DNA from 4 places in the Halofilum ochraceum genome. Region 1 is predicted to be linked to each of the others. Evidence: predicted binding sites of a transcription regulator. Region 1 holds the regulator's gene; each other region holds the start of a gene.

Evidence for each region. Region 1 encodes sigma-54, which starts transcription at its own class of promoters, with help from an activator protein. Its sites were predicted from a motif close to TGGCANGNTNCNTGCTT; they were not measured.
Region 2: a site for sigma-54 is predicted at 3,966-3,982, ahead of A0W70_RS01460 (pilin). Genes of this name have one in related genera too.
Region 3: a site for sigma-54 is predicted at 3,088-3,104, ahead of A0W70_RS05360 (P-II family nitrogen regulator). Genes of this name have one in related genera too.
Region 4: a site for sigma-54 is predicted at 5,082-5,098, ahead of glnA (glutamate--ammonia ligase). Genes of this name have one in related genera too.

Annotation. Positions count from the first base shown of each region.
Region 1 covers NZ_LVEG02000018.1:79,500-86,690, forward strand. The annotation lists gene A0W70_RS14415 (KpsF/GutQ family sugar-phosphate isomerase) at 1-324, shown strand, start outside; gene A0W70_RS14420 (KdsC family phosphatase) at 365-928, shown strand; gene lptC (LPS export ABC transporter periplasmic protein LptC) at 1,030-1,605, shown strand; gene lptA (lipopolysaccharide transport periplasmic protein LptA) at 1,583-2,134, shown strand; gene lptB (LPS export ABC transporter ATP-binding protein) at 2,131-2,856, shown strand; gene A0W70_RS14440 (RNA polymerase factor sigma-54) at 2,976-4,427, shown strand; gene hpf (ribosome hibernation-promoting factor, HPF/YfiA family) at 4,554-4,865, shown strand; gene A0W70_RS14450 (PTS sugar transporter subunit IIA) at 4,879-5,364, shown strand; gene hprK (HPr(Ser) kinase/phosphatase) at 5,376-6,329, shown strand; gene rapZ (RNase adapter RapZ) at 6,320-7,191, shown strand, end outside.
Region 2 covers NZ_LVEG02000001.1:304,342-311,532, forward strand. The annotation lists gene A0W70_RS01445 (prepilin peptidase) at 1-285, opposite strand, end outside; gene A0W70_RS01450 (type II secretion system F family protein) at 294-1,517, opposite strand; gene pilB (type IV-A pilus assembly ATPase PilB) at 1,522-3,243, opposite strand; gene A0W70_RS01460 (pilin) at 3,413-3,865, opposite strand; gene A0W70_RS01465 (sigma-54-dependent transcriptional regulator) at 4,087-5,466, opposite strand; gene A0W70_RS01470 (sensor histidine kinase) at 5,459-7,102, opposite strand.
Region 3 covers NZ_LVEG02000004.1:272,224-279,414, reverse strand. The annotation lists gene rnd (ribonuclease D) at 1-218, shown strand, start outside; gene A0W70_RS05370 (S-(hydroxymethyl)glutathione dehydrogenase/class III alcohol dehydrogenase) at 626-1,735, shown strand; gene fghA (S-formylglutathione hydrolase) at 1,746-2,597, shown strand; gene A0W70_RS05360 (P-II family nitrogen regulator) at 3,161-3,499, shown strand; gene A0W70_RS05355 (ammonium transporter) at 3,512-4,786, shown strand; gene A0W70_RS05350 (SDR family oxidoreductase) at 4,861-5,763, shown strand; gene A0W70_RS05345 (mechanosensitive ion channel family protein) at 6,108-7,191, opposite strand, start outside.
Region 4 covers NZ_LVEG02000017.1:115,514-122,704, reverse strand. The annotation lists gene A0W70_RS13875 (putative bifunctional diguanylate cyclase/phosphodiesterase) at 1-176, opposite strand, end outside; gene A0W70_RS13870 (CAP domain-containing protein) at 522-1,076, opposite strand; gene A0W70_RS13865 (glutamate--cysteine ligase) at 1,127-2,491, opposite strand; gene A0W70_RS13860 (hypothetical protein) at 2,897-3,460, shown strand; gene A0W70_RS13855 (cation diffusion facilitator family transporter) at 3,796-5,037, shown strand; gene glnA (glutamate--ammonia ligase) at 5,180-6,589, shown strand; gene A0W70_RS13845 (DUF4124 domain-containing protein) at 7,071-7,191, shown strand, end outside.

The sequences.
Region 1 (7,191 bases):
GCCCCCTTCCGTGAAGCCCTCGTGGAGATGAGCACGAAGGGGCTGGGGACGACGGCCATCGTCGATGGCGACGACCGCGTCGCCGGCATCTTCACCGACGGCGACCTGCGGCGTACGCTCGACCACCACAACGATCTGCAATCACTGGTGATCGACGAGGTCATGACGGCCTCCTGCGTCACGGTCGGGCCCGAGATGCTGGCGGCCGAGGCACTGGCACTGATGGAGGAGCGGCGCATCAACGCGCTGCTGGTCGTCGACGCCGAGGGGCGTCTGACGGGCGCCCTCAATATGCACACGCTGTTGCGCGCGGGGGTCGTATGATCGCCCGGCGCGGTAGCGGAACCACGGGAGCACGGAGCGCATGAGCGACGTATCGGGCCGGGTGCCGGCGGCAGTGATCGAACGGGCGCGGCGCGTGCGCCTCGCCGTATTCGACGTCGACGGCGTGCTGACCGACGGCCGCGTGGTCCTCGGCGACGACGGCTTCGAGTACAAGGCCTTCCATACCCACGACGGTCTGGGCATGCGCCTGCTCCAGGACAGCGGCGTCGATCTCGCGATCATCACCGGTCGGACCTCGACCGTGGTCAGTCGCCGGGCGGAAGAACTGCGCATCCGCCACCTCATGCAGGGGCGCTCCGACAAGGCCGAAGCACTCGCCGAGCTGCTGGACCGGCTCGGCATCGAGGCGGAGGCCGCCGCTTACGTTGGCGACGACGTGGTCGACCTGCCCGCCATGCAGTTGGCCGGCCTCGGCATCGCCGTGGCCAGTGCCACACCGATGACCCGCGCCTACGCGGACTACGTCACCGCCGCCCCCGGCGGCGCCGGTGCCGCCCGCGAAGTGGCCGAACTGATCATGGCCGCCCAGGGGACGCTGCAGGCGCGGCTGGCGCGGTACCTCGCGGCGGAAGCCGCCGAATGAGCGCCCCCGGCCCTGGCCATGACGGCAGCATGCGACGGACGGGTCCCCCCGATGTCGGGACCCGGACCTGCGCTCCGGCCGATTCCCCGACCGCTTAGCCCGTGCGCGCCCTCACCCGTATCATCGTCATCGTCCTCATACTCGCCGCCGGCAGCGGACTGTACTGGGTCGATACGCTGCGGCGAGCCGGGCCGGAGCCGGAAGCCGACGGCCCGGTGCCGCACGAGCCGGACGCCTACTTCGTCGATTTCACGCTGCGCCACTTCGAGAACGCCGGCGTACCGACATACCGGCTCGCCGGTGACCGGATGACGCGCTTCGCCGACGACAGCAGCGCGCTCATCGAGCGCCCGGACCTCGATTACCGCCCCGTGGATGCCGCCCCCTGGCGGGCGACCGCGGCCCGGGCGAGGACCGATCCGGCCAGTGACCGCGTCGAACTGATCAACGATATCGTTCTCCGGCAGCTGCCGGAGAACGGCGCCCCCATGACCATCCGGACCAGCCGCCTGACCGTACTGACGGCGGCCGGTCGCGCCGAGACGGATCGCCCCATTACCGCGGAGGGCCGCGCCTGGCGGATCGACGCGACCGGGATGACCGCCTGGTTCGACCGCGACGTGGTCGAACTCCATCATGAAGTCAATGGCCGCTATGAACCGCAGACAACCCGCTGAAATCCTTTCGTTGCTGGCCCTCGCGGGCATGCTCGCGAGCGCCCCGGTCATGGCCCGCGAGGGCGACCGCAGGCAACCGGCGACGATCGAGGCCGACCGGGCGGAGATCGACCGCGCCAGCGGCGAGTCGCTGTATTTCGGCAACGTCGTGTTCGAACAGGGCACGCTGCACCTCACGGGGGACCGCCTCTCCATCGCCACGAGCGAGGGCGTCGTCGACCGCGCCGAGGCGCAGGGCGAGCCCGCGCGCATCCGTCAGGAGACCGATGAAGGACAGATGGTCCGCGCCCGCGGGCGCACGATCGATTACGACGCCGGCGAGGGCCTGATCGTCCTGACCGGCAATGCCGAACTCCAGCGCGACGGCGAACGCTTTGCCGCCGGCAAGATCCGCTACTGGCCCGACAGTGGCCGCGTCGAAGGCGGCCGCGGTGAGGACGGGGAGCGCGTGCAGATCCGGATCGAGCCCGACACCGGCAACGGGGGTGACGAGGGCACCGGCGATGCCGACGGAGAGGACGCACCGTGAGTGACCTGCTGGTCCGCGACCTCGCGAAACGCTACCGCCAGCGGGAGATCCTGACCGGCATCTCGCTGGAGGTGAGCAGCGGCGAGGTGGTCGGCCTGCTCGGGCCCAACGGCGCCGGCAAGACCACCTGCTTCTACATGATCGTCGGTCTGATCCGCGCCGACGGCGGGCGCATCGAACTCGATGGGCGCGACCTCACGCCACTGCCGATGCACGCCCGCGCCCGACTCGGCGTCGGCTACCTGCCGCAGGAGGCATCGGTCTTCCGCAAAATGACCGTCGCCGACAACATCCGCGCCGTCCTCGAGACGCGCCGTGATCTGGATCGCGCAGGCCGCCGCAAATGGCTCGATGAACTGCTGGGCGAACTCCAGATCGGCCATATCCGGGACAGCATCGGCATCAGCCTCTCCGGTGGCGAGCGCCGGCGGGTGGAGATCGCCCGGGCGCTCGCCGTGGAGCCCCGCTTCATGCTGCTGGACGAGCCGTTTGCCGGCGTCGATCCGATCTCGGTCATCGAGATCCAGCGCATCGTCTCGCACCTCGCCGGGCGCGGCATCGGCGTGCTCATCACCGACCACAATGTCCGCGAAACGCTTGGCATCTGCGAACGCGCCTATATTCTCTCTGATGGCGGCGTGATCGCGAGCGGCAATGCCGATGCGATTCTGGCCGACGAACGCGTGCGCCGGGTCTACCTGGGCGAGAACTTCACGCTATAGCGCGTAACCCGTTGGGGGCCGGGCGCTTTTGCGGGAATCGGCGGCCCGGGATTCCTGCATGGCACGCGCTAAATGCAGTACCATGAACGCAACGCACGGGTGAGGCTACGCTTGGCACCATGAAGCAGACTCTGCAGATCCGGCTCGGTCAGCAGTTGACCATGACGCCCCAGCTGCAACAGGCGATCCGCCTGCTGCAGCTGTCGTCGCTTGAGCTGCAGACCGAGATCCAGGCGACGCTCGAGTCCAACCCGATGCTCGAGACCGACGAGGAAGGCGCGGCCGAAGAGCACGAAGCCGATGACGACTTTGGCACGCTGACCGCCCAGGAACCGGGCAACGGCAGTGCCGACGATACCCCGGTCGAGGGCAGTGGCAACGGCCTCGACGAGGACTTCTCCAGCGCGTGGAGCGCGGCCGGCCACGGTGTCGCGTCCGGGGAAGACGACCGCGATTTCTTCGAGACGCAGAGCGCCGGTGCCGATTCGCTGCGAGACCATCTGCTCGAGCAGCTCCATCTCAGCGCCCTCGCCGACCGCGATCAGGCGGTGGCGGCCGCGATCATCGAATCGGTCCGTGACGACGGCTACCTCGGCGACCCGCTGGAAGAGATCGTCGCCGGGCTCGCCCGCGAGGGCATCGAGATCGAGCCGGACGAGGCCGAGGTCGTGCTCCACCAGGTCCAGCACCTCGACCCGCCGGGGATCGCCGCACGCGACCCGCGCGAATGCATGCAGATCCAGCTCGCCCTGATCGACGCGGACTGGTCCGGGCTGGACACCGCCCGGCGGATCGTGAACGAGCATCTTGAACTCCTCGCCGCCCACGACTTCAACGGCCTGCGCCGCGCCCTCAAGGTCTCCGAGGACGAACTCGCCGCCGCCGTGGCCATCATCCAGTCGCTGGACCCGCACCCCGGCTCACAGATCTCGAGCGCGACACCCCAGTACATCGTCCCCGACGTGTTCGTGCGCAAGGAGCGCGGCGTCTGGCGCGTGCGGCTGAATCCGGACATCGCGCCGCGCCTGCGCATCAACCCCACCTACTCCGGGATGGTCAAGCGCGCGGACCGCAGCGCCGACAACACCTTCATGCGGGATCACCTGCAGGAGGCGCGCTGGTTCATCAAGAGCGTGCAGAGCCGCAACGAGACGCTGCTGCGCGTCGGCACCGCGATCGTCGAGCGCCAGCGGGCCTTCCTCGAGTACGGTGAGGAGGCCATGAAACCGCTCGTGCTGCGCGACATCGCCGAACAGCTCGACATGCACGAGTCGACGATCTCGCGCGTGACCACCGAGAAATACATGCACACGCCGCGCGGCATCCTCGAGTTCAAGTATTTCTTCTCGAGCCATGTCAGTACCGCCGAGGGCGGCGAGTGTTCCGCCACGGCGATCCGTGCAATGCTGAAGAAACTCGTCGACGAGGAGGATGGGCGCAAGCCGCTGTCGGATCACCGGCTGGCCAACATCCTCGTGGACCGTGGCATCAACGTTGCACGCCGTACGGTGGCGAAATATCGCGAATCGATGGCGATCCCGCCGTCGAATGAGCGCAAACGGCTGACGTAGGGGGTCGATCCGGCGCACCATTGGGCGAACGCGCGGTCGGTGGCGGCCCGCTACCACCGGCCAGGCCGGGCTCCGGCGGTGAACGGATGGGCGTACGCGCCAGCGCAACGCAGAGGAGTGAGGACTATGAATCTATCGGTTACCGGTCATCATATGGACGTTACGGATGCACTCAGGAGCTACGTCAGTGAAAAGATGGAGAAACTCGAACGACATTTCGATCGGGTCACCGATATCCACGTTATCCTCAGTGTAGAGAAGCTTCGGCAACAGGCGGAGGCCACCATCGACCTTGCCGGCGCGAAGGTGCATGCCGAGGCCGAGTCCAGTGACATGTACGCCGCCATCGACGGGCTGATCGACAAACTCGACCGGCAGGTGCTCAAGCACAAGGAGAAACTGCGCGACCATCACAAACGGGAGAAATTCGCGACTTGACGCGGAGGCATCCATGACCGGGCCCGCTGAACTGCTGTCCCCCGAGCGCGTCCGCTGCGGCGAACCGCTCGCGAGCAAGAAACGCGCGATCGAGCGCGCCGCCGAACTGTTGTCCCCGGCGGTGCCCGGCATGACGCGCGTCGAGATCTTCGACGCGCTGGTGACGCGGGAACGTCTCGGCAGTACCGGCCTGGGGCACGGGATGGCCCTGCCCCACGGCCGGGTCGCCGGGGTGGAAGCCCCCGTCGCCGCCTGCCTTACGCTGGCGAGCCCGATCGATTACGACGCGCCCGATCGCCAGCGAGTCGACGTCCTGTTCGTGCTGCTGGTCCCGCGCGACTGCAGCGACGAGCACCTGCGAATCCTCTCCGGCCTCGCCGAGATGTTCAACGACGAGGGGCTGCGCGACTCCCTGCGGTCACAGACCGACCCCGAGGCGCTGATCCAGTGCCTCTGCGACTGGTCGCCCACCGTCGGCGCCGCGCGCACGGCGGGTTGACTCCGGCCCGCATGGACCGGGGTCCGACACTGGCGAACTTCTGCGACCGGCTGACCGACGAGCTGGGCCTGCAGGCGGTGGTCCTCGATCGCGGCCAGGCCCCGGTCCTGCCCGCGGCCAACGCCGCCGCGGACCCACCCACGCTGGTCGGACACCTCAATCTGATCCAGGCGAACCGGATCCAGATCCTCGGCCAGACCGAGCTGGATTTCTGGAAGGCGCAGGACGAGGCCGGCCGCGCCGATCTACTCGATCGCCTGTTCGGGGATCGGCTCTGTGGCGTCATCGTGACTGACGGCCTCTCACCGCCTGAGCCGCTCGTCGACCGGGCCCGCGCAGCCGGCATTCCACTGCTGAGCGCGACCGCCGGCTCCGAGCTTGTCATCCGCACCCTGCGCCGCAGCTTCAGCCATGATCTCGTGGCAAGAACCGTGCAGCACGGTGTATTCATGGACGTGCTTGGTGTCGGTGTACTGGTGTCGGGCGCGAGCGGTGCCGGCAAGAGCGAGATGGCGCTGGAGCTGGTGTCACGCGGCCACAGCCTCGTCGCCGACGATGCGCCGGAACTGTGGCGGCCACTGCCCGACGCGATCGAAGGGAGCGCCCCGGACATCCTTCAGGACTTCCTGGAGGTCGGCGGCCTCGGCGTACTCAATATCCGCCGGATGTATGGCGACGCCGCGATCCGCCAGCGCAAGCGGCTGCAGCTCATCATCCATCTGGAGCCGCTTACGAGCGCGCTGCGCGAGCAGCTCGACCGCCTCAATGGCAATCTGTCCACGACAGAGATCCTCGGCGTGGAGATCGACACGATGACGCTCCCGGTGGCGCCGGGGCGCAACCTCGCGGTCCTGACCGAGGCCGCGGTCCGCAACTTCCTGCTGGCGCAGCGCGGCTACAACGCCACCACCGACCTGATGGCACGCCAGCAGCGGGCGATGGAAGGAGACGGCGAATGCGACTGATCGTGGTCAGCGGGCTGTCCGGTTCCGGCAAGAGCGTGGCGCTGAACACGCTCGAGGACGAGGGCTTCTACTGCATCGACAATCTGCCGACCGGCCTGATCAGCCCGCTGGTGGAGCAGCTGCTCACGGGCAACATGGCCATCCACGAACGCGTCGCGGTCGGGATCGACGCCCGCAGCGATGCCACCGACCTGCGCGCGTTCCCGGAACTGCTCGACCGGCTGCGCGACCGCGACGGTCTGAGCGTGGAGGTGGTGTTCCTGCAGACCGCCTCCGAAACGCTGCTGCGCCGGTTCTCGGAGACGCGGCGCAAGCACCCGCTGTCACGCGACGGTATGCCGCTGGTCGAGGCGATCGACCGGGAACAGGAGCTCCTCTCGGGCATCAGCGATCGGGCCGATCTGCTGATCGACACCACGCACCTCAACCTGCACGGCCTGCGCGCGCTGCTGCGCGAGCGGCTGCTGCCGGATGACCCCCACGGCCTGTCCCTGCTGCTGCAGTCGTTCGGCTTCAAGAACGGCGTTCCACTGGATTCGGATTTCGTGTTCGATGTGCGCTGCCTGCCCAACCCGCACTGGGAACCCCGCCTGCGGGCCCTGACCGGCACGGACCAGGAGGTGGCGGCGTACCTCGAAGCCAGCGCCGATGTCGAACGCATGTTCGAATCGATCCGCGACTTCCTCGAGCGCTGGCTGCCGGCCTTCCAGGCCGAAAACCGCGCCTACATGACCGTCTCCCTCGGCTGTACCGGTGGCCAGCACCGTTCCGTCTATCTCGCGCATCGGCTCGCGACGTACTTCCGGGATCGCATCGAGCAGGTCTCGGTGCGCCACCGCGAACTCCAGCTCAGCGACCGGAT
Region 2 (7,191 bases), on a different contig from region 1:
AAGCAGCAGCCAGCTCAGCACGGGGATGTTGTCCACGGCTCGGACCGGCGTTGCGCATTCCGGGCACCGCGAGCGGGGAGTGACGAGATCGAATCGTTCTTCGGCGGCGATCGCCTCGCCAGCGCCACCGTCCTCCGCCAGCAGCGCCTGACACTCACTGCGCCACTGCCGTTCGAGCATAACGGGCAGGCGCCGGATCACGACGTTCAAAAAGCTCCCGACCACCAGCCCGAACAGGACGAGGGCGACCACGATGAGCCAGTCTGGTCCGATGATATTCAGCATCTCCGGCGTCAGAACGCCTGGCCCATCTGGAAGATGGGGAGATACATGGCGATTACGAGGCCACCGATCACGATGCCCAGGAATGACATGATAATCGGTTCCATCAGGCTGGTCAGGCTGTCGACGGCGTTATCGACTTCTTGTTCATAGAAGTCGGCGACCTTCGCAAGCATACCGTCCAGCGATCCCGATTCCTCACCGATTGCGGTCATCTGCACAACCATGTTCGGAAACAGGTTCGTCTGGGCCATGGCCGCCTGGAGCTGTTGGCCCGATGACGCCTCATCCCGCATTTGATAGACGCCACGACGGAATACGGCATTGCCAACGGTCTCGGCGACGGATTCCATTGCTTCCACGAGAGGAACGCCGGCGGTCGACATGGTTGACAGGGTCCTCGCGAATCTCGCAATCGCCGCCTTTTTGGCAATGTCACCAAGAATAGGCAGCTTCAGTACCAATGCATCGATACGATCACGGAATTTCCGTGATTTTTTGTGTGCCTGCAGGAATCCGATTATGACGGCTGCGATTGACCCGAAAATGATGTACCAGTATTGCTGGAATGCTTCGGATAAATCGACAACGAACTGTGTGAATGCCGGGAGGCCACCACCGATACCCGAAAACAGGGACTCGAACATCGGAACGACATACATCAACAAGATTGCCGTCACGACAAATGCAACAATAAGAACGGCTGCGGGATAATACATCGCTTTCTTGATTTTTGCTTTCAGCGCTTCCGATTTCTCTTTATACGTCGCGATTTTATCCAGAAGCGTTTCAAGAGTCCCTGATTGTTCGCCGGCAGCAACCAGGTTTACGAAAAGGTCGTCAAAGTGATTTGGATGCTGGGCGAGGGCCTGACTGAGGTTGCTGCCACCCTCGATATCGGTCTTGATCCGGAGGATCAGGTCACGCATCGAAGGATTTTCATGACCGTTGCCCACGATGTCGAAAGCCTGTACGAGGGGTACGCCGGCACTCAGCATGGTCGCAAGCTGCCGGGCGAAGATCGCGATATCCTCGGTCCTGATCTTTTTCCCGCCGCCCGAGAACAGGGACTTAGACTGCTTCCGGACCTTGACCGGCGTCGTACCCTTGCGCCGGATCTGTGCCTTCACCCAGTCCGCGTTTGGGCCCTCCATCTGGCCCTTGACGCGATTCCCCTTGGCATCCTTGCCCTCCCAGTCGAATATCGTCTTCTTGCTGGTCGCTGCTTCCGCCATGATCTCAGTCCACGGTGATGCGGTTGGCTTCCTCGAGACTCATCACGCCGGCACGGACTTTCTTCAGCGCGGAAGTGCGCAGATCGGCGACGCCCTCTTTCTCCGCCTGATCGGCGATATCCAGCGAGTTTCCGCCTTCCATCATGATACGTCCAATCGCGTCCGTTACCGGCATGACCTGGTAGATGCCCACGCGCCCTTTATAGCCCGTGTCGTTGCATTGGCTGCAGCCGACGGCCTTGTATAGTTTCAGATCATCGACCTCGTCTTCCGTGAACCCTTCCTCAATCAGCGCCTCGCGCGGGATATCGTCCAGCGCCTTGCATTGCTCGCACAGCCGCCGCCCAAGACGCTGGGCGATGATCAGGGATACCGCAGTGGCAACATTGAAGGGCGGCACGCCCATATTGATCATTCGGGACAGGGTCTGTGGCGCATCATTGGTGTGCAGTGTCGACAACACCATGTGGCCGGTCTGGGCGGCCTTGATCGCGATCTCCGCCGTCTCGAGGTCACGAACCTCGCCGACCATGATCACGTCCGGATCCTGCCGCAGGAATGAGCGCAGCGCCTCGGCAAAGGTCAGTCCGACCTTGTTGTTGACGTTGACCTGGTTGATTCCGGCGAGGTTGATCTCGGCCGGATCTTCCGCTGTCGAGATGTTCCGATCGGCCGTGTTGAGAATATTCAGGCCCGTATACAGTGACACGGTCTTGCCCGACCCAGTGGGGCCGGTCACGAGGATCATTCCGTATGGTTTGCTCAGGGCATCCATGTAGAGTTGCTTCTGATCCTCTTCGTAGCCGAGCTTCTCGATGCCCATCTGGGCACTGCTCGGATCGAGGATCCGCAAAACGACCTTTTCACCGAAAAGGGTAGGGCAGGTATTGACGCGGAAGTCGATGGCCCGCTGGCGCGAGATCTTCATCTTGATCCGGCCGTCCTGGGGCAGCCGGCGCTCGGAGATATCCATCCGGGACATCACCTTGATCCGGGCAATCAATCGGTGGGACATCGCCAGTGGGGGCTTCGCGATCTCCAGAAGGACGCCGTCGATCCGATACCGGACCCGCATGTACTTCTCGTAGGGTTCGATATGGATATCCGAAGCGCCCCGATTGATCGCATCCAGTAGGACCTTGTTGACATAACGGACGACCGGGGTGTCGTCGGCATCGGCGCGGCTGACGTCGCCGGCGTCTGCATCCTCATCATCGCCGCCGACGTCCAGATTTTCGAGATCCTCGTCGAGGTCTTCGACTCCGGACCCCATCTCCTGCGCGCTCAGGATCTGGTCGATCCGGCGGGTGAGCTTGTCGTCCTCGACGAGCACCGGCTCGGTCGTGAGCCCGGTCGCGAATTTGAACTCGTCCAGGGCGACCATGTTGGTGGGGTCGGCGATGCCCAGATAGAGCCGGTTGCCACGCTTGTGGAGGGGGACCGCCCGGTGTTTTTCGATCAGTTTATGCTCAACCAGACTCACCGGCTGGACTTCCGGGTCCAGCGTGTCTAGGTCGACGAGTGGCAGACCGAATTCCTGCATCGCGGCCGTGGCCACCTGCCGCCCGGTCGCCTGCTTGTTGCCAACGAGGTAGCGGACGACAGCCTGTTTTTCTTTTTGTGCGCCTTCAGTGGCTGCACGGGCATCCTCATCGGACAGAATGCCATCGTGTACGAGGCGGCGGACAATGCCGCCGAGCGCCAGCTTTGGATTGGGTGTTGCCATCAGGGATCGAGACTCTGGGGCACGGTGGACGCCAAAGATTAACCCATATCCGTGGCCGCGTGTCCACAGGTGGTCGGGCTGTAACCCGTGAGTTGGCAATAACAAAAAAAGCCCCGGTCGACGTGACCGGGGCTTTCGGGGACGTCCATCTTGAGTTCAGCTTTTAGACTTAGCTGACCGGACATCCGGACGGTGCGTAGCTGTCGTCCCAGCCACTCGAGCCAGCGGCGGTCACCGTGCACGACCAAGATCCGTTCGCGCTCCGTGCGAGTGTGATAACGGCACCGTTCACTGCTGGCTGCACATTCTGGTCAAGCGTTGCAACGATTTCCATATCCTCATCGCCGGCATTGTTCAGCGTGAGTGTCGCATACTCGGTTGTGATTGTGCCTCCTGCTGTACCAGCGGCGCCGAGATCCGTCGGATCGGAGATACTCCGCCCCGAAAGCAGTTTCTCTTCAGCCGCCGTCTTCAGCGGGCTGATTTCCTGGAGAGCCGAAGTTACCTGGGAACGGGCGACATAGTCCTGATACTGCGGGATCGCGATTGCCGCCAGGATGCCGATGATCGCTACAACGATCATCAGCTCGATGAGCGTGAAGCCTTTCTGCATGGTTTTCATTGCGGAACTCCTTCCACGTGTAATGGTGTGGTCAATCCACGGACGCCGGTCGCCGCTCCCCTCCACGGACAAGCCGACTGTTCGGCGTTGCCTGTTTAGCAAGCAGGGACCGTGCCAGAACGTATTCAGCCCCGAGGGGAGGCACACTGCGGGCGTTTCGGGGGTAGCGGGAGGAATCGGTGTCAAAATGTGACGCGATCCGTCGCCGATTGTCGTGTCAGTCAGTCGATTCCCAGCTTCTTCAGACGGTAACGCAGCTGCCGGTAGGTCAGGCCCAGTTCCTGCGCCGAGGCGGTGCGGTTCCAGCGGTTGCGCTCCAGGCTTTCCGTCAGCAGGCGGCGCTGGTTGTCCTCGATCTGGTCATCGATCGAGGTGGCCGCTGTTGGCGTGGCGTGTGAGGAAGGTTCGCTGATATCGCCCGCGGGCATGCCATTGGTCGCGCCACCACCACCGCCACCGGGGGCAAGCTGGAGGTCTTCCGCGCTGATTCGATTGCCGTCGACCAGTGTCAGGGCGCGTTCCAGGATGTTCTCGAGTTCGCGGACGTTGCCGGGGAACGGGTAGGCGGCGAGGGCTTCGAACGCGTCCTGGGTCAGGGTAACCGCTCCGGCCTGATACTCCTCGGCCAGGCGGCCGACGATGTGGTCGGCGATCGTGGCGATGTCGCCGCCGCGCTCGCGCAGGGGCGGGACCCGCAGCGCGATCACGTGGATACGGTAGAAGAGGTCCTCCCGGAAGCGCCCGTCCCGGACCGCCTGTTCGAGATCGGCGTGGGTGGCACAGACGATGCGGGCATCGATGGGCTGTTCGCTTGTCGCCCCGACGGGGCGGATGCGTTTCTCCTGGATGGCCCGCAGGAGCTTCACCTGCATATCGGGCGGCAGTTCCACGACCTCGTCGAGGAACAGGGTGCCGCCATGGGCGGCCGCGAACAGGCCGTCGCGGTCGCTGTTGGCGCCGGTGAAGGCGCCGCGGCGGTGGCCGAAGAATTCGCTCTCCATGAGTTCCCGCGGGATCGCGCCGCAGTTGACCGGCACAAAGGGGCGCTCGGCTCGCGGGCCCTGTTCATGGATCAGTCGGGCGACCAGTTCCTTGCCGGAGCCGGATTCGCCACTTATGACCACCGGGGCCTGGCTGCGGGCGACCTTAGCGATCCGCGTGCGGAGCGTCTCGATCGCTGGCGACTGTCCGATCAGGCGGGTACCGGTGTCGCTGGCCCGGTGCTCGCCGGCCGGTTCCAGGCGGAGGGCCTGGGTTACCAGGCTGCGAAGGTCTTCGAGTTCGACCGGTTTCGCCACGAAATCGAAGGCGCCGGATTTGAGCGCCTTCACCGCGGCGTCCATGTTTCCGTGAGCGGTAATGACGGCGACCGGGGTGCCGGGATAATCGCGATTGATGTGGTCGACGAGATCGAGGCCGTCGCCGTCCGGGAGTCGCATATCGGTCAGACACAGATGGTAGCCGCGTTCTGCCAGCGCGGAGCGGGCGGACTCCAGTGTACCGACAGCGACCGTCTCCAGCCCCATGCGGCCGAGCGTGATCTCCAACAGTTCGCGGATGTCGGGTTCGTCGTCGACGATCAGGACGGTCTGTTCAGCCATGGTGCCTCGGTCGGTCGTCGATGGCCTGCAGGGTCACGCGGAAGCAGTTGCCGGTATCCGATGCCACGAAATGCAGACGGGCGTTGTTCGCCTCACAGAGTTCGCGGGCGAGGAACAGGCCGAGGCCGGTGCCCGAGTGACTGGTCGTGAAAAACGGCTCGAAGATCTCATCGACCTGGCGCCGATCGATCGGATTGCCGTCGTCACGGACGTCCAGCCAGGTGTGCCCCTCACGATCGGTGCCCGCGCAAAGCGTGACGATAACCGATTCCCCATCGCTCCGTCGCCCGTGACGCAGGCTGTTATCGCACAGATTGCGGACGATCTGATCGAGCTGCCCCGGATCGAAGTGTACCCGAAGGGCCGTCCCGGGCGCCGTGTGACGCAGCCGGTCGGTCCCGAGTTGGTGGTCGTGCGCATACTGCCGGGCGAAATCCGGCAGCCACTCTGCGAGTTCGACGGTCGTGCCCTCGCCGCCACGCTGACGCGAGAGTTCAAGCACGCTCTCGACGATGTGATTCACGCGGCGACTGTGCGCGAGCATGATGCCGGTCAGGCGCCGATCGGCCTCCGGAATCGCCTCCGACTCTTCCAGCAACTGGGCGGAGTGACTGATCGCCCCGAGTGGATTCCGGATTTCATGGGCGATGCTGGCGGTGAGCCGCCCGAGTGACGCCAGCTTGAGCTGCTGGACCTGCTCCTCGATGAACCGGGCATCCTCGATCGAGAGCAGCGTGCCCGGTTCGCCGAGCGCCGTGAATTGCACCTGCAGACGGCGGTTCGCGCCCGGTTTCGCCGTCAGCGGCTCCGGGCTGGTGCGCCCGTCGCGGCTCCAGCGATCGAGTGCCGCCACGAGACCGGGAGCGACATCGTCGACGCGGCGCCCGGTGAGTGTCGCGGGATCGTCGAGCAGCACCCCGGCGCTGGCGTTCGCCAGCGAGATTCGGCCCGAAGGGTCGACCACGAGAATCCCGGCTTCCATGTGCTGGACAATGCGCTCGTTGAGGGCGGAGAGCCGCTGTACGTCGACCGATCGGCGGCGAGCGATCTCGGCGCTCTCCGCGGAACGCCTGGCCAGCGCGGCGGCCAGCAGTGCGGCCGCGAACAGCGTGATTCCTAGCACCGCCGCTTGCGGATAGGCGGCGGCGCCAGCATCGATCCGGAACGCCCGGATGGATTCAATGCCGAGCAGCAGCAACGATCCGAGTGCGGCGGCCAGCAGGGCGTGGCGTGCGGCCAGCAGGGTGCCGGCGCCGGCGATCGGCACGACGAGCAGCGTACCGAGACCGCTCGCCACCCCCCCGGAGCCGTAGGTGGCGACTGTGAGCAGGATCAGGTCGGTGTAGAGGTGCAGATACGCCTGTATTCGGGCGTCCGGGACGCGACGATGGATGGTCCAGGCGAACGCGATCGCTGCGAAGAGGTAGACCGCGCTCGCGGTGTAGAACAGCAGGGGAGCCGTAACGCCGAACTCGACCGTGCGCACATCCGCGAGAAAAGCCACGAGCAGGGCGATCGCGATGAACAGCCGGTAGCTGTTCAGGATCCGGATGGACTCCCAGTCCTCTCTCCGCAGAGAGGCGTCGGGATGTTCGTCCGGTCCATCCGGCATGAGTTGTATCTGCTGGTCACTCATCGCGCGGGTAGTCTCGGGATTTCGTGTCCGCCAGGCAAGGTCCGATGCTTGGCCCGGCGGTCGACGGGGCGCACAATCCGCATCGTCGT
Region 3 (7,191 bases), on a different contig from region 1:
TCTCCGCCGTGATCCGCCTGCGCGCGGAGGAAGTCGATCTCAATCCGGCGAGCCTGGCATCACGCAAGGATCTCGCACGCATCGCCTCGGGCGAGTCGGCGCACGATGTGCTTGCCGGGTGGCGGGCCGGGCTGGTGGCCGATCAGCTGGATGCGCTGGCGCGTGGTCGTTCAACGCTGCGGGTGGAACAGGGGCGTCTGAACGTTTTCGACGATTGAGCGAGGCTGGATTCGGGCGCTTCGGGCGGGCTGCGCGCATTCGACCGGTGCGGTGGCCCGGTCGAAGACGCGCCTACGGCGTGCGCGGCCCCGGCCATCCCGGCAGGTCGTAGGCGCGGTTTCGCCGCAGGCGAACGCGCGCGATCCGCGGTTCAGCGCAATCCAGCGCTTCGGGGGCACCGCGCGCACTCGACCGGTGCGGTATCCCGGTCCAAAAACGCGACTGTGGCATTCGTTGCGGAGACGGGGCTTGCGGGCATGATCGCGAGCAGGCTCGCTCCTGCGATGACTTCGTGAACCCGGATTGGCGGGGCTGAGCGGTGTCCGTTGTTGCATCGCGGGTTACAGGCGCAGTACCTTCGCTGGACTGACCACTCCACTTTGGTCCAGACAACGGAGAAACGCCGATGAAGACACGCGCCGCGGTGGCCTGGGAACCGAACAAGCCACTCGAAATCGAAGAGATCGACCTTGAGGGACCGAAGCAGGGCGAAGTCCTGATCCGTAACGTCGCGACCGGTGTGTGCCACACCGATGCCTACACCCTCTCGGGCATCGATCCGTCCGGCGTGTTCCCATCGGTTCTGGGGCACGAGGGCGGCGCCATCGTCGAGGAAGTCGGGCCCGGCGTGAAGACGCTGAAGCCGGGTGACCATGTCATTCCGCTGTATATCGCCGACTGCGGCGAGTGCAAGCTGTGCCAGTCCGGCAAGACCAACCTGTGCATGGCGCCGCGCGCCACGCAGCCGAAGGGCCTGATGATGGACGGCACGAGCCGCTTCTCGAAGAACGGCACGAAGATCCATCACTACATGGGCACCTCGACCTTCTCCGAGTACGGCGTCGTCAACGAGATCTCGCTGGCGAAGGTCAATCCGGAGGCGCCGCTCGACAAGGTCTGCCTGCTGGGCTGCGGCATCACCACGGGCATCGGTGCCGTGCGCAATACGGCCAAGGTCGAGGAAGGCGCGACCGTCGCCGTGTTCGGCCTCGGCGCGATCGGCCTGTCCGTGATCCAGGGGGCGTATCTCGCGAACGCCAGCCGCATCATCGCGATCGACATCAACCCCGACAAGTTCAAGTTCGCCGAGCAGCTCGGTGCGACCGAGTTCGTGAACCCGAAGGATTATGACGACCCGATCCAGGACGTCATCATCGAGATGACCGACGGCGGCGTCGACTACTCCTTCGAGTGCGTCGGCAACGTCGAACTGATGAAGTCGGCGCTCGAGTGCTGCCATATCGGCTGGGGTGAATCGACGATCATCGGCGTGGCCGGTGCGGGCGAAGAGATCCACACACGCCCGTTCCAGCTGGTCACGGGCCGGGTCTGGCGCGGGAGCGCCTTCGGTGGCGTGAAGGGCCGGCGCGAACTGCCGGGCTACGTCGATGGCTATATGAATGGCCAGATCAACATCGACGACTTCATCACGCACACGATGGGTCTCGAGGACATCAACCACGCGTTCGAGCTGATGCACGAAGGCAAGAGCATCCGCTCGGTCATTCATTACTGAGGTTGATTGCATGACGGCAACGATCGAACCCGTCGCCCGGGTCAAGACGTTCGACGGCTGGCAGTACACGATCGAGCACGCATCGGAGGCCTGTGGCTGCCCGATGCGATTCGCGATCTATATGCCGCCGCAGGCGGAACACCATGAAGTGCCGGTGCTCTACTGGCTCTCGGGTCTCACCTGCACCGAAGACAACTTCATGACGAAGGCCGGTGCCCAGCGCTATGCCGCCGAGTGCGGCATCGCGCTGGTGGCGCCGGACACCAGCCCGAGGGGTCTGGGCCTGCCCGGCGAAGACGACAGCTACGACTTCGGCACGGGGGCCGGCTTCTACGTCAACGCGACGAAGGAACCCTGGTCGAAGCATTACCACATGTACGACTACGTCGTGCATGAGCTTCCGGCCTTCGTCGAGGAGCACTTCCCGGTCATCGCCGGCAAGCGCTCGATCAGCGGGCATTCGATGGGCGGTCACGGCGCCCTGGTGGCGGCACTGAACGAGAAGGGCCGTTACGCCTCCGTATCGGCGTTCTCGCCGATCGTCGCCCCCACGCAGGTACCCTGGGGCGAGAAAGCCTTCTCCGGCTATCTCGGCGAGGACCGCGAGGCGTGGAAGGCCTACGACGCCTGCGAACTCGTGGCCAAAGGCGACAACCCCATCCCGCTGCTGGTCGACCAGGGCCTGGACGACGTCTTCCTCAAAGAACAGCTTCAGCCAGAGCGCCTCGAAGAGGTCTGCAACGCCCAGGGCCACTCACTGCAGCTGCGCCGCCACGAGGGCTACGACCACAGCTACTACTTCATCGCCACGTTCATGGGCGACCACGTCTACTACCACGCGGAAAAACTCCGCTCGACGTAATCCTTCCGGGCACGGGCGGTCACACGCCCGTGCCGTTCTTTCACTCCCCTTTTAGAACCACGAATGAACACGAATGGACACGAATGCTGCCGCAGGGCCTATTAGGCTCGCAGGAGCTTCGCTGAGACATCTGCGGCGAATGGTGTCTCTTTCTGAACCACAGATAGACACAGATGAACACAGATAAGGTCAAAAACAGCAGCGCAGTGACATCATGCGCTCTCGGTGTGCCATAGACCCCCTTTGACTTTCATCAGTGTCCATCTGTGTTCATCTGTGGTTCTCATCCCCAACATCAGGGCCACCACGCTTTCAGCAACGCTCCTCCAGGCTCGATAAGCCATGCGGCAGCATTCGTGTCCATTCGTGTTCATTCGTGGTTCCTTTCCCTGCTCCTTCGTAGTGCATAGACATTCCGGTCTGCGCCAGTGCGGTGCAGTGGCGGACATGGTCTGTTCGTAAATCACTGATATTACAGTCATTCCTTGAATGGCACGGCTCCTGCTCCCGGGTTCGGCGGTTGTCTGTTTCAACCGCGGAAAGCGCGCAAGGAGATCCGTCCCATGAAACTCGTATCCGCAATCATCAAGCCCTACAAACTCGACGAGGTGCGTGAAGCGCTCGGCGAGATCGGGGTGCAGGGCATCACCGTGAGCGAGGTGAAGGGGTTTGGCCGTCAGCGCGGTCATACCGAGCTGTATCGCGGCGCCGAATACGTCGTCGACTTCCTGCCCAAGGTCCGCCTCGACGTCGCACTCGAGGACGACCGCGTCGATGCCGCCATCGAGACGATCTGCAACGCCGCCCGGACCGGGAAGATCGGCGACGGCAAGATCTTCGTTCAGCCACTCGAACAGACCGTACGTATCCGCACCGGTGAAGCCGGCGCGGAAGCGCTTTAAAGGGGAGCGGACATGGATACAGCCAACATGACAATTGAACTGAGCTACGCGCTCGACACGTTCTACTTCCTGGTTTGTGGCGCACTGGTGATGTGGATGGCGGCCGGTTTCGCCATGCTCGAATCCGGCCTCGTGCGCTCCAAGAACACCGCGGAGATCCTGACCAAGAACGTCGCGCTGTACTCGATCGCCTGCGTGATGTACCTGCTGCTCGGCTACCAGGTCATGTACGGGGGCGACGGTATCAACGGCGTCATTCCTTCGCTGGGCGCCCTGCTGCCGGGCGAGAACACCACGGAGGCCGTGCTCGCCGGGGGCGAAGGTGCACCCTATTACTCCGGCGCTTCGGACTTCTTCTTCCAGGTGGTATTCGTCGCGGCGACCATGTCGATCATCTCGGGCGCGGTGGCCGAGCGCATGAAGCTGTGGTCGTTCCTGACCTTCGCGGTGTTCATGACCGCCATCATCTACCCGGTGCAGGCCTACTGGTCCTGGGGCGGTGGTTTCCTGTCGGCCGCGGGTTATTCCGATTTCGCCGGCTCGGGCATCGTGCATCTGTGCGGCGGCGTTGGCGCCCTCATCGGCGCGATCATGGTCGGACCGCGCAAGGGCAAATACGACGCCGAGGGGCGGCCGCGGGCGATCCCCGGCGCCAACATGCCGCTGGCGGCGCTCGGCATGTTCGCCCTGTGGCTCGGCTGGTTCGGCTTCAACGGCGGCTCACAGCTGGTGCTGTCCAGCGTCGCCGACGCCAATGCCGTGGCAAAGATCTTCGTTAATACCAACACCGCCGCTGCCGGTGGCCTGCTGGCCGCGCTGATCACGGCTCGGATCAAATGGGGCAAGGCGGATCTCACGATGGCAGTGAACGGCGCCCTCGCCGGTCTGGTGGCGATCACGGCCGAGCCCCTGGCGCCGAGCCCGCTGGCGGCCACGCTGATCGGCGCGGTCGGCGGCATCATCGTCGTATTCTCGGTGCTGGCGCTGGACCGGCTGCGCGTGGACGACCCGGTCGGCGCGATCTCGGTCCACGGCACCGCCGGCATCTGGGGCGTGCTGATCGTGCCGGCCTCGAATACCGGTGCCTCGATCGGGCCGCAGCTGCTCGGGCTCGCGGCAATCATCGGCTGGACGGCAGCCGCGAGCGCCGTGGTATTCGCCCTCGTGAAGCTCGGGATGGGCCTCCGGGTCACCGAGGAAGAGGAATATGAGGGCGTGGATATCGCCGAGTGCGGCCTCGAGGCCTACCCCGAGTTCGTCGGGGCTCGCGGCGGCACCGCCGGGTGATTTCCACATCCACCCTCGCCCAGGGACGCGGCTGAGTGGCAGAATCCCGGGCACGGTTTACAGGAGCAGGCTCCGTGCCCGGGATTCCCTCCACACCATTGATCGCGGGATGCGGCTATGTCGGCCGCCGTCTCGCCCGCCTTTTGATCGCCCGTGGCGAGCGCCCGGTCGCGCTCGTGCGCACCCAGCGCTCGGCCGATGAACTCGGACGGACGGGGATTGCCCCGGTCGCCAGCGACCTCGATCGGCCGATCGACGAGCCGCCTGCGGCGGCGGCCGACGGGACGGTGTTTTACCTGGTCCCGCCACCCGGTGATGCTGAGGACGACGATCCGCGACTGCGCCACTTCCTCCGCGCGTGTGAAGAGGCGGTACCTCGCCGGCTGGTCTATCTGAGTACGTCCGGGGTTTACGGGGACTGCCACGGTGAGTGGGTCGATGAAAGCCGCCCGCCCGCACCGATCTCCGATCGTGCCCGCCGGCGCCTCGCGGCCGAGGAGCTCGCCCGCGCCTGGTGCGAGGAACGCGGTATCGACGTGGTCATCCTGCGCGTGGGCGGCATCTATGGCCCGGGCCGGTTGCCGATCGATCGGCTGTCGAAAACCACGCTGATACGGGCCGAAGAGGCGCCCTGGAGCAACCGCATCCACGTGGACGATCTCGTGACCACGCTGCGGGCCGCTGCGCGCCATGGCCGGGCGGGTGCGGTGTACAACGTGGCCGACGGCCACCCGACCACCATGACGGACTATTTCAACCGCGTCGCCGATGCCACGGGCCGGCCCCGCCCGGCCACCGTGCCGCTGGAGCAGGCCCCGCAGGCCCTGTCGCCGGCGATGCTGTCGTTCGTGCGCGAGTCGCGTCGGCTCGACATCGGCCGCATGCAGCGCGAACTGGGCGTAACGCTGAAGTACCCCTCGCTGGACAGCGGCCTTGCCGACGCCCTTAAGACGAATCCCGATCGCGCCGTGGTCTGACGGCGGTCGTTCACGCTCCAGCATTCGGTGGCAACGCGCTTACCGGTACGGCGTCCCCAGGCGTGCTCGTTGCCGTAGCCTGCTGCGGGAACGATCGCGAGCAAGCTCGCTCCTACAGGCCAAACAGTCGCAGCGGTCTGCCGAAACCTGTAGGAGCGAGCTTGCTCGCGATCGGTGTCATTTGCCGGTTGCCTTCACGCCCTCACAAATTCATTTGCCACCGATGCGCGCACTCGCACGCGCCTGCGCTTGAAGGGGCCTATGAGAGGCGCGTTTGCGCGAAGCGCACGCGCGCTTCGGCGGTTCGCCCGGCCTTGGCGTCCGGGACTTGGCGGGACACCGATTCACGCGTCGGGTGAGCCGCCGTCGCCCATCTCGCCGGTGCCACCCCCCTTGCCGCTGCGGACCAGGCGGGTCGAGCCGGCGTCGCGTTCGAGACGCGGTTCGTCCTCGCCTGCGCGATGCAGGCGGATGTCCTGGCGCGGATACGGGATCTCGATGCCGTTTTCGCGGAACACGCGCTCGACCTCGAAATTGAGGTCGCTTACGACCGAGAGGAAATATTCGATATCGCGAATGAAGGCGCGGATCTCGAACTCCATCGCGAATTCCCCGAGGCGGCGGAACAGCACGATCGGCGTGGGCGCAAGCAACGCATCGTTGATCACCTGGGGATGCCGCTCGGCGATCCCGAGCAACAGATCGCGTACCTGCTGCGGATCGGTGCCATAGGCGGCGCGCACGGGCACGATGACGCGCCCGAAGGGATCGCGCAGCATCCAGTTCGTGACCTGCCCCTGGATGAGTTCGGAGTTCGGCACGATCACGTCGGCGCGATCGAAGGTCTCGATCTGGGTCGAGCGGATACTGATCCGCTTGATATAGCCCTCGGTGGGGCCGACCACGACCCAGTCGTTCGTCTTGACCGGCCGCTCGAACAGCAGGATCAGGCCGGAGACGAAGTTGTTGAAGATGTTCTGCAGGCCGAACCCGATGCCGACCGAGAGCGCGCCCGCGATGATCGCCAGGTTGGTGAACTTCACGCCGGCCACCGCGAGCCCGACGAGCAGCGCGAGCGCCACGCCGAGGTAACCCGTGACCGTAACGATGGCCTCGTGCGCGCCGCGCTCCATGCGCGAGCGGCTGAGCCAGCGCTGGTCCAGGCGCTGCTTGAACCAGCCGGTCACCCCGATGCCCACGATCAGGACAATCAACCCCCAGAGCAGGCGAATCGGCACCAGTTCGAACTCGCCGAGCGCGATGCCCTCGTTGAGCATGCGCATGATGAACGCGAGACCGGTATCGGAGAGCCCCCACATCAGCAGGGCGAGCAGCAGGGCACCGCTCCACAGGACGATCGCCAGCAGGAAGCGCAGCCAGGTCAGGCCGGGCATATACTGATCGGCGCGCACGCCCAGTGAACGGCGC
Region 4 (7,191 bases), on a different contig from region 1:
AGGACCGAACGCGGGTAGCCATAGAACGCGGCGGCGGCATCGTTGGCGTCGAGCAGCTGGCCGCTGGCCGGGTCGATCAGCAGCATGACCAGGGCATGGCGTTCGAAGATCTGGCGGTCCAGTGCTTCCAGGCCGACGCCGCTGCCACCGCCGTGTGAATCGCTGCCTTGCGCCATTATTCACCCGTCCCTGTCATGACCGAATGGGCCTGGCCGGCCGCCGCGCGGGCCTGTCCGGATCGTCGGCCCTCGTGGGCCATGCGGGTATTTCGGTAACGCTCTGAGCGGACATGGCGCTTCAGCACAAGGCGCGCCGATCGAGCGTAGCGCCTCTTACGTGAGTGAGGCGCAACGCCGTGATGGAGCGCCATGTCCGCTCCCGAAGGGCGACGCTGTGCGCACCCGCCGCTGCGTTGCTCGTCACTTGTGTAGTGACGCTACACGCGCTCCTCGCGCCTTGCGGCGAGCACGCACTGCGACGCAGAGCGTTACCGAAATACCTGCATGGCCCACTAGATCGGGTCATTCGGGCTGCGGTTCGCCCAGGATCAGCGCCCAGTACGTCCCGTAGCGGGAGTCCGGAGCGCGGACGCAGGCCGCCCCGAATTCCCCGTAGTCACCGTTCAGCATATTACGGCAGTGTGCGGGGCTTCCCAGCCAGTGATCGACGGCCTGGGCGACATTGCGTGCGCCGGCCCCGACATTCTCGCCGATGGCGCGCCACTCGTAACCCGCATCGCTCGCGCGCCGGTCAACGCGGCGCCCGTCGGAACCGGCATGACCGAGGAAATCATTCCCGGCCATGTCGCGTGCATGGGCGCGGGCGGCCTTGCCCAACGCGGGCGACCACTCGAGACCGCGAACGGGCTCCATGGACTCGCCACCGCAGGCCGGGGCCCGGCTGCGTGCGGCATTGAGCGCGGCGACCATGGCCTGCCGGAAGGCGTCGTCGTCGTCCTGACAGGCTACCGCGGTGCTCGGTCCCGCGGTGCCCCCGGAGACCGGGCGCTCACCATCCGGGCCGGCACAGGCGGCCAGGAGCAATGCGAGCGTGACGACGGTATGGCGAATCTGCATGGCATCTCCCGTCCACCGCCGTCGCCGCCCGCAACGGATGCCGGTGGCCGTCAGTAACAGTATTCGTCGAACAGCGGTGCGATATTCCGGCCCCAGCGGCCCTCGTAGTCCCGCAACAGCTGCTCGGCCGGGGTCACGCCGCTGGCGGCGATCGCCTCCGGCTCTTCGAGAAAATGGCTCTCGTCGCGGCCGTTGCCGTCGCGGCAATCGCGGCGCTCGAGCCCGCCGCGTGCGAACGCCAGCACCTCCTGCGCGATCGCCTGGACCGTGCGGCCGCGGAAGGTGGCGCGGAGGCCCTCCCGCGCCACATCGCGGCGTAGCTGATCGATCTCGGCCGCGGTCCAGTCCCGCGTCAACTGGGCGGCAGCATCCAGCGCGCGTTCATCGTAGAGCAGCCCGACCCAGAGCGCCGGCAGCGCGCACAGCCGCCCCCAGGGGCCGGAGTCCGTGCCGCGCTGCTCCATGAAACGCTTGATCCGGACCTCCGGGAACAGGGTGGTCAGATGGTCCTCCCAGTCCGCGAGCGTCGGCTGGGCCCCCGGCATCGCCGGCAGCCGGCCATCGAGGAAATCGCGGAAGGACTGGCCGGAGCAGTCGATGAGTTCGCCATCGCGGACGATGAAATACATGGGCACATCGAGCGCGTACTCGGTGTAACGCTCGAAGCCCATATCGTCATCGAAGACAAACGCCGGGATCCCGGACCGGTCGTTGTCGGTGTCCGTCCAGACATGCGCCCGGTAGCTCAGAAAGCCGTTCGGCTTGCCGTCCGTGAAGGGGGAATTCGCGAACAGGGCGGTGGCGATCGGCTGCAGCGCGAGCGAGACGCGGAACTTGCGGATCATGTCCGCTTCGCTGGAGAAGTCGAGGTTCACCTGCACGCCACAGGAGCGCGTCATCATGTCCAGGCCAAGCGTACCCACCTGCGGCATGTAGCGATGCATGATGTCGTAGCGGGCCTTGGGCATCCACGGCATTTCCTCGCGCGTGGCGGTCGGCTGGAACCCGAGCCCGATCAGGCCGACACCGAGTTCGCCGGCCACTTCGCGCACCTCGCGCAGATGCTCGTTCACCTCGCGGCAGCTCTGGTGGAGGTCGTGCAGTGGCGCTCCGGAGAGTTCCAGCTGGCCGGCGGGCTCGAGCGTAATCGCGGCCCCGTCGCGTTTCAGGGCGATCGTATTGCCGTGCTCCCGCACGGGCTCCCAGCCGTATTCCGTGAGGCCGCAGAGGAACGCGCCGATGCCGTCGGGGCCTTCATACGGGACCGGGCGGTGGTCCGCGAGGCGGAACACGAATTTCTCGTGCTCGGTGCCGATGCGCCACTGATCAGGCGGTTTGCAGCCGCTTTCCAGATACTCGACGAGTTGGCGCCGTTCGGTGACGACCTGATCGGCAAGTGGCGAGGCTTCGGCCATGGGACGCGGTCCAGCTGTATCTGTGGGCGGAATGCGCGCCGCCTGGATAGCAGCGGCACGCGGGTCGAGTTCGCGCGGGAACGTCGCGCGGATTGTGGCCGATTCGGCGCGCGCCTGCATCCCGTGCCGCTGAGCGCCGCCCTGGGGAATACGGCGGGACGCCGTTCGTAGCCGACGAACGGGCGCATTCTCCGGCCAGGCAGGCGGCATTCGGGCCCGCTTCATGCTTCAATAAAGGTGCCGATTCCAGGAAGTGCCGCAGGCCGGCAACCCGATCGGCCGGCGATCCACCGGCGGTTCGACCGCTGCGGGGGTCGCGGGTTCCAGTGCAGGTTGACCGGCTCCCGCGCGGGCTGCAGCGAGGCCCGCGTACCGCGCGAGCGCCTTCCGCACAGGGGGAAAGCCATGCCGGATCTCGCCGTTGAACCGACCAGTGTCGCCCAGTGGCAGCGTCTTGTCCGCACGGCGGGCGAGGCCTGCAATACCCGCCTCGACGAACCCGTCGAGGCCTACGTCGTCTTCATGCTGATGCGCTTCTCGAAGTGCACAACGCTCGGACGCGAGGCGCTTGCGATCCGCTGGCTGGAAGGGATGCAGGCATCGGGGGAACGCAGCGGCGGTGAACGCCTGCGCGCGACCGGCGACGAGTGCCTGCTGATCTGTGGCCTGTTTCCGCAGCGCGTTCGCCGCCGTGCGCTGCCGTTCTCCTATTACGTCGGACTGGGCCGCGGCGCCTACCACACGCTGGCCCGCAGCGGCGTGGCCGACGACAGCGGGCCGTATGACGAGCTTGCCCGGGGATTCATCTCCCTCATGGAGCTGCTGCAGGCGATGCGGGACCACGATCCGGAGGCCGCGCTGCAGCCCGGGGATGCCGCCGCGCTGGCGCGGCAGACCGGCAGCCATCGGGCGTGGGATCGCGCGGCCCCCGAGAATGTGACCCTGCTGGATCCGAACCGTAGGCGGTAAAAATAACGGGCCGCTCGTCGGTGACGGCTCTGCGTAGCCCGGATGCAGCGCCAGCGGAATCCGGGGGATAGACGCCCCGGATGGTCAGGCCCGTCCGTGGTCCTGACCGTCTGGCGACGGCTTACGCGGTGATGCGCTCCCGGCGCATCCCTGCGGCTTCGCCTTCATCCGGGCTACGCGGGTCGAACCGTACGATAAAACGACCGCCCTCCCTTGCCTGGCTCAGGTTCTTGATGCACTGGTGAGAAATACGGGCGGACCGCGTACACTGCCCGGTCGCGCAATGGCCGTTCCCGTACGGCCATCCACCACCAGCCAGCGCACCCGGTCCGGACTTGAACACAGCCACAACCCTGTCTACCGACACGCCCCACCGTCCGAGCCGCAAGGCACGCTACCAGGTCACCCGGCGGGTGACCTGGGTGGGCATCGCGGTCAATCTCGTGCTGGCCGCGGTCAAAACCGTGACCGGGGTGGCCGGTCAGTCGCAGGCGCTCGTCGCGGACGGCATCCACTCGCTCTCGGACCTGGTCACCGACGCCGTCGTGCTGCTCGCCGCGCGGCATGCCGCGCAGGGCGCGGACCACGACCATCCCTACGGTCATGGCCGAATCGAGACGGCCGCGACCGTGCTGGTCGGCCTGTTGCTGCTCCTGACGGCGCTCCTGATCGGCTACAACGCGGTGGAGTCGCTGACCGCCGCCGCTCGTCCGGGGCCGCCTTCGATGATCACGCTGTTGATCGCGCTGGCGTCGGTCGCGGGCAAAGAGGCGCTGTTCCATTACACGCGCCACGCCGGCCGATCGATCGGTTCCCGCCTGCTCGAGGCCAACGCGTGGCATCATCGCTCCGACGCGCTGTCCTCGGTCGTGGTCGGCTTCGGCATCGCCGGCGCGCTCGCCGGCGTGGTCACGCTGGACGCGGTGGCCGCCCTGATCGTCGCGGTGATGATCGCGAAGGTCGGCTGGGACGTGATCCGGGACAGCCTGCGCGAGCTCGTCGATACCGGTTTCGATCCCGAGACGGTCGCCGAACTGCGCGATGCGGCGCTGGCGGTCGATGGCGTCAAGCACGCCCATACCTTCCGCTCGCGCTGGATGGGCCACCGGGCGCTGGTCGACCTGCATATCCGCGTGGGCTCGCGCATGAGCGTGTCCGAGGGACACCGGATCGCGGAGGCGGTCCGTCTGCGTCTGCTCGACCGGCTCAGCCAGCTGGCGGACGTGATGGTGCACGTCGACCCGGAGGACGACACCGAAGGCGGGCCATCGAACGCGCTGGCGCTGCGCACGGAACTCTGTGAACGGCTGCGCGCGCGCATGGACGGACTGGAGGCGGCGGAGCGGATCGAGGGCCTGACACTGCACTATCTGGCGGGGCGCATCCATCTCGAGATCGCGCTGCGCCCGGCCGGACCGGGCATCGACGCGGCCGCGGCCGCCGAGACCCTGCGACGGGCCGCCGCAGCGGATCCCGAGGTCGGCAACATCAGCGTACTGGAACGCGTTGCACCAATTGAGTGCAGCCACGATGCACACTGCACAGGGGAGGTGCAGGGCAAAGACGGCAGGGAATAACGTAACTATCTGAAAATAAACGGCATAACTGACCAAGCAGGGAGTGGCACGGTTTCTGCTCAACCGCGAACGGATCCTGATTCCGGATCGCGGCCAGAACCCGGACCGGCCCTTTATTCAACCTGATCGACAGGAGCACACGATGTCCGCAAGCGACGTAATGAACACCATCAAGCAGGAGGGCGTACGCTTCGTCGACCTCCGCTTCACCGACTCCCGCGGCAAGGAACAGCACGTGACGCTGCCCGCCTCCGCCCTCGACGAGGAGGGCATCGAGGCCGGCAAGATGTTTGACGGCTCGTCGATCAACGGCTGGAAGGGCATCAACGAATCCGACATGATCCTGCGCCCGGACACGTCGACGGCCGTGATGGACCCGTTCACGGACGAGCCGACCCTGATCCTGCGCTGCAACATCGTCGAGCCGACGACGCTGCAGGGTTACGAGCGCGACCCGCGTTCCATCGCCCAGCGCGCCGAGGCCTATCTGCAGTCCACCGGCATCGCCGATTCCGCCGCCTTCGGCCCGGAGCCCGAGTTCTTCGTGCTGGATGACGTGCGCTGGGGCGCCGACATCGGCGGCGCGTTCTACAAGATTTCCTCCGACGAGGCCTCCTGGAACGCCGAGCGCATCTACGAAGACGGCAACATCGGCCATCGCCCGTCCGTGAAGGGCGGTTACTTCCCGGTGCCGCCGGTCGACTCGCTGCACGACCTGCGCGCACAAATGTGCCTGACCATGGAAGAGATGGGCCTCATTCCCGAGGTGCACCACCATGAGGTCGCCACGGCCGGCCAGTGCGAGATCGGCACGAAGTTCAACACGCTGGTCAAGAAGGCCGACGAGCTGCAGGTGCTGAAGTACACCGTGCTGAACGTCGCCCACGCCTTCGGCAAGACGGCCACCTTCATGCCGAAGCCGCTGGTCGGCGACAACGGCTCGGGCATGCACGTGCACATGTCGCTGTCGAAGGACGGCGATAACGTGTTCTCGGGCGACGGCTACGGCGGCCTGTCGGAAACGGCGCTGTACTACATCGGCGGCATCATCAAGCACGCCAAGGCCCTGAACGCCTTTACCAACGCCTCGACCAACAGCTACAAGCGGCTGGTCCCGGGCTTCGAGGCGCCGGTCCTGCTGGCCTACTCGGCCCGCAACCGCTCGGCGGCGATCCGCGTGCCCTACGAGGCCTCGAAGAAGTCGATGCGCGTGGAGGTCCGCTTCCCGGACCCGACGGCCAACCCGTACCTGTGCTTCTCGGCCCTGATGATGGCCGGCCTCGACGGCATCGAGAACCGCATCCATCCCGGCGACGCGATGGACAAGGACCTCTACGACCTGCCGCCGGAAGAGGAAAAGGCGATCCCGCACGTCGCCGCCTCGCTGGAAGAGGCGCTGGATGCGCTCGACAACGACCGCGAGTTCCTGACCCGCGGCGGCGTGTTCACCGACGATGCGATCGACGGCTATATCGAACTCAAGATGGAAGACGTCACGCGCCTGCGCATGACCACGCATCCGGTCGAGTTCGATATGTACTACAGCTGCTGAGGGATTCGTCCCGCGTAGCCACAAAAGCCCGGCATGTCCTTGGCATGCCGGGCTTTTTCATGATGGCTGGGTGGGTGCAGGAAGTCTGGAAAATCGTTCTCTCGCCAAGACGCCAAGCGCACCAAGGAAACACAATTGATAAAGGACCGACTATGGCGAGCGCACCGCACACGTGCCGGGTGTGCGGGGCGGGCTCGCCACTCAGGTTTGCGCCCGATAACGGACAAATTGAAATCGGGATGATGGGGCGCAAATCGATCAACTATTTTCACTATTTTTGGTTTCCTTGGCGCGCTTGGCGTCTTGGCGAGAAATCGATTTTCCCCCCGATTTCGGGCAACCACGCCTGCCCATGAACCGGGAGGCGGCCATTGCAACGCCCCCGATCCGCCACCACGATCACAGAACACTCGATCGGGTTGCGCGGTCCGGGGGCCAACCGGATGTGGCCCGGTGGGCCGGGGAGCGATAGACTTTGATTATGAAACGTCTGCTCATGATGGTGTTGCCGGCGGCGCTGGCCGCGGGGCCGGTCGTGGCGTCGGAGATTTACCGCACGACCGACGAGGACGGCAACGTCGTGTTCACCGACGATCCGCCGG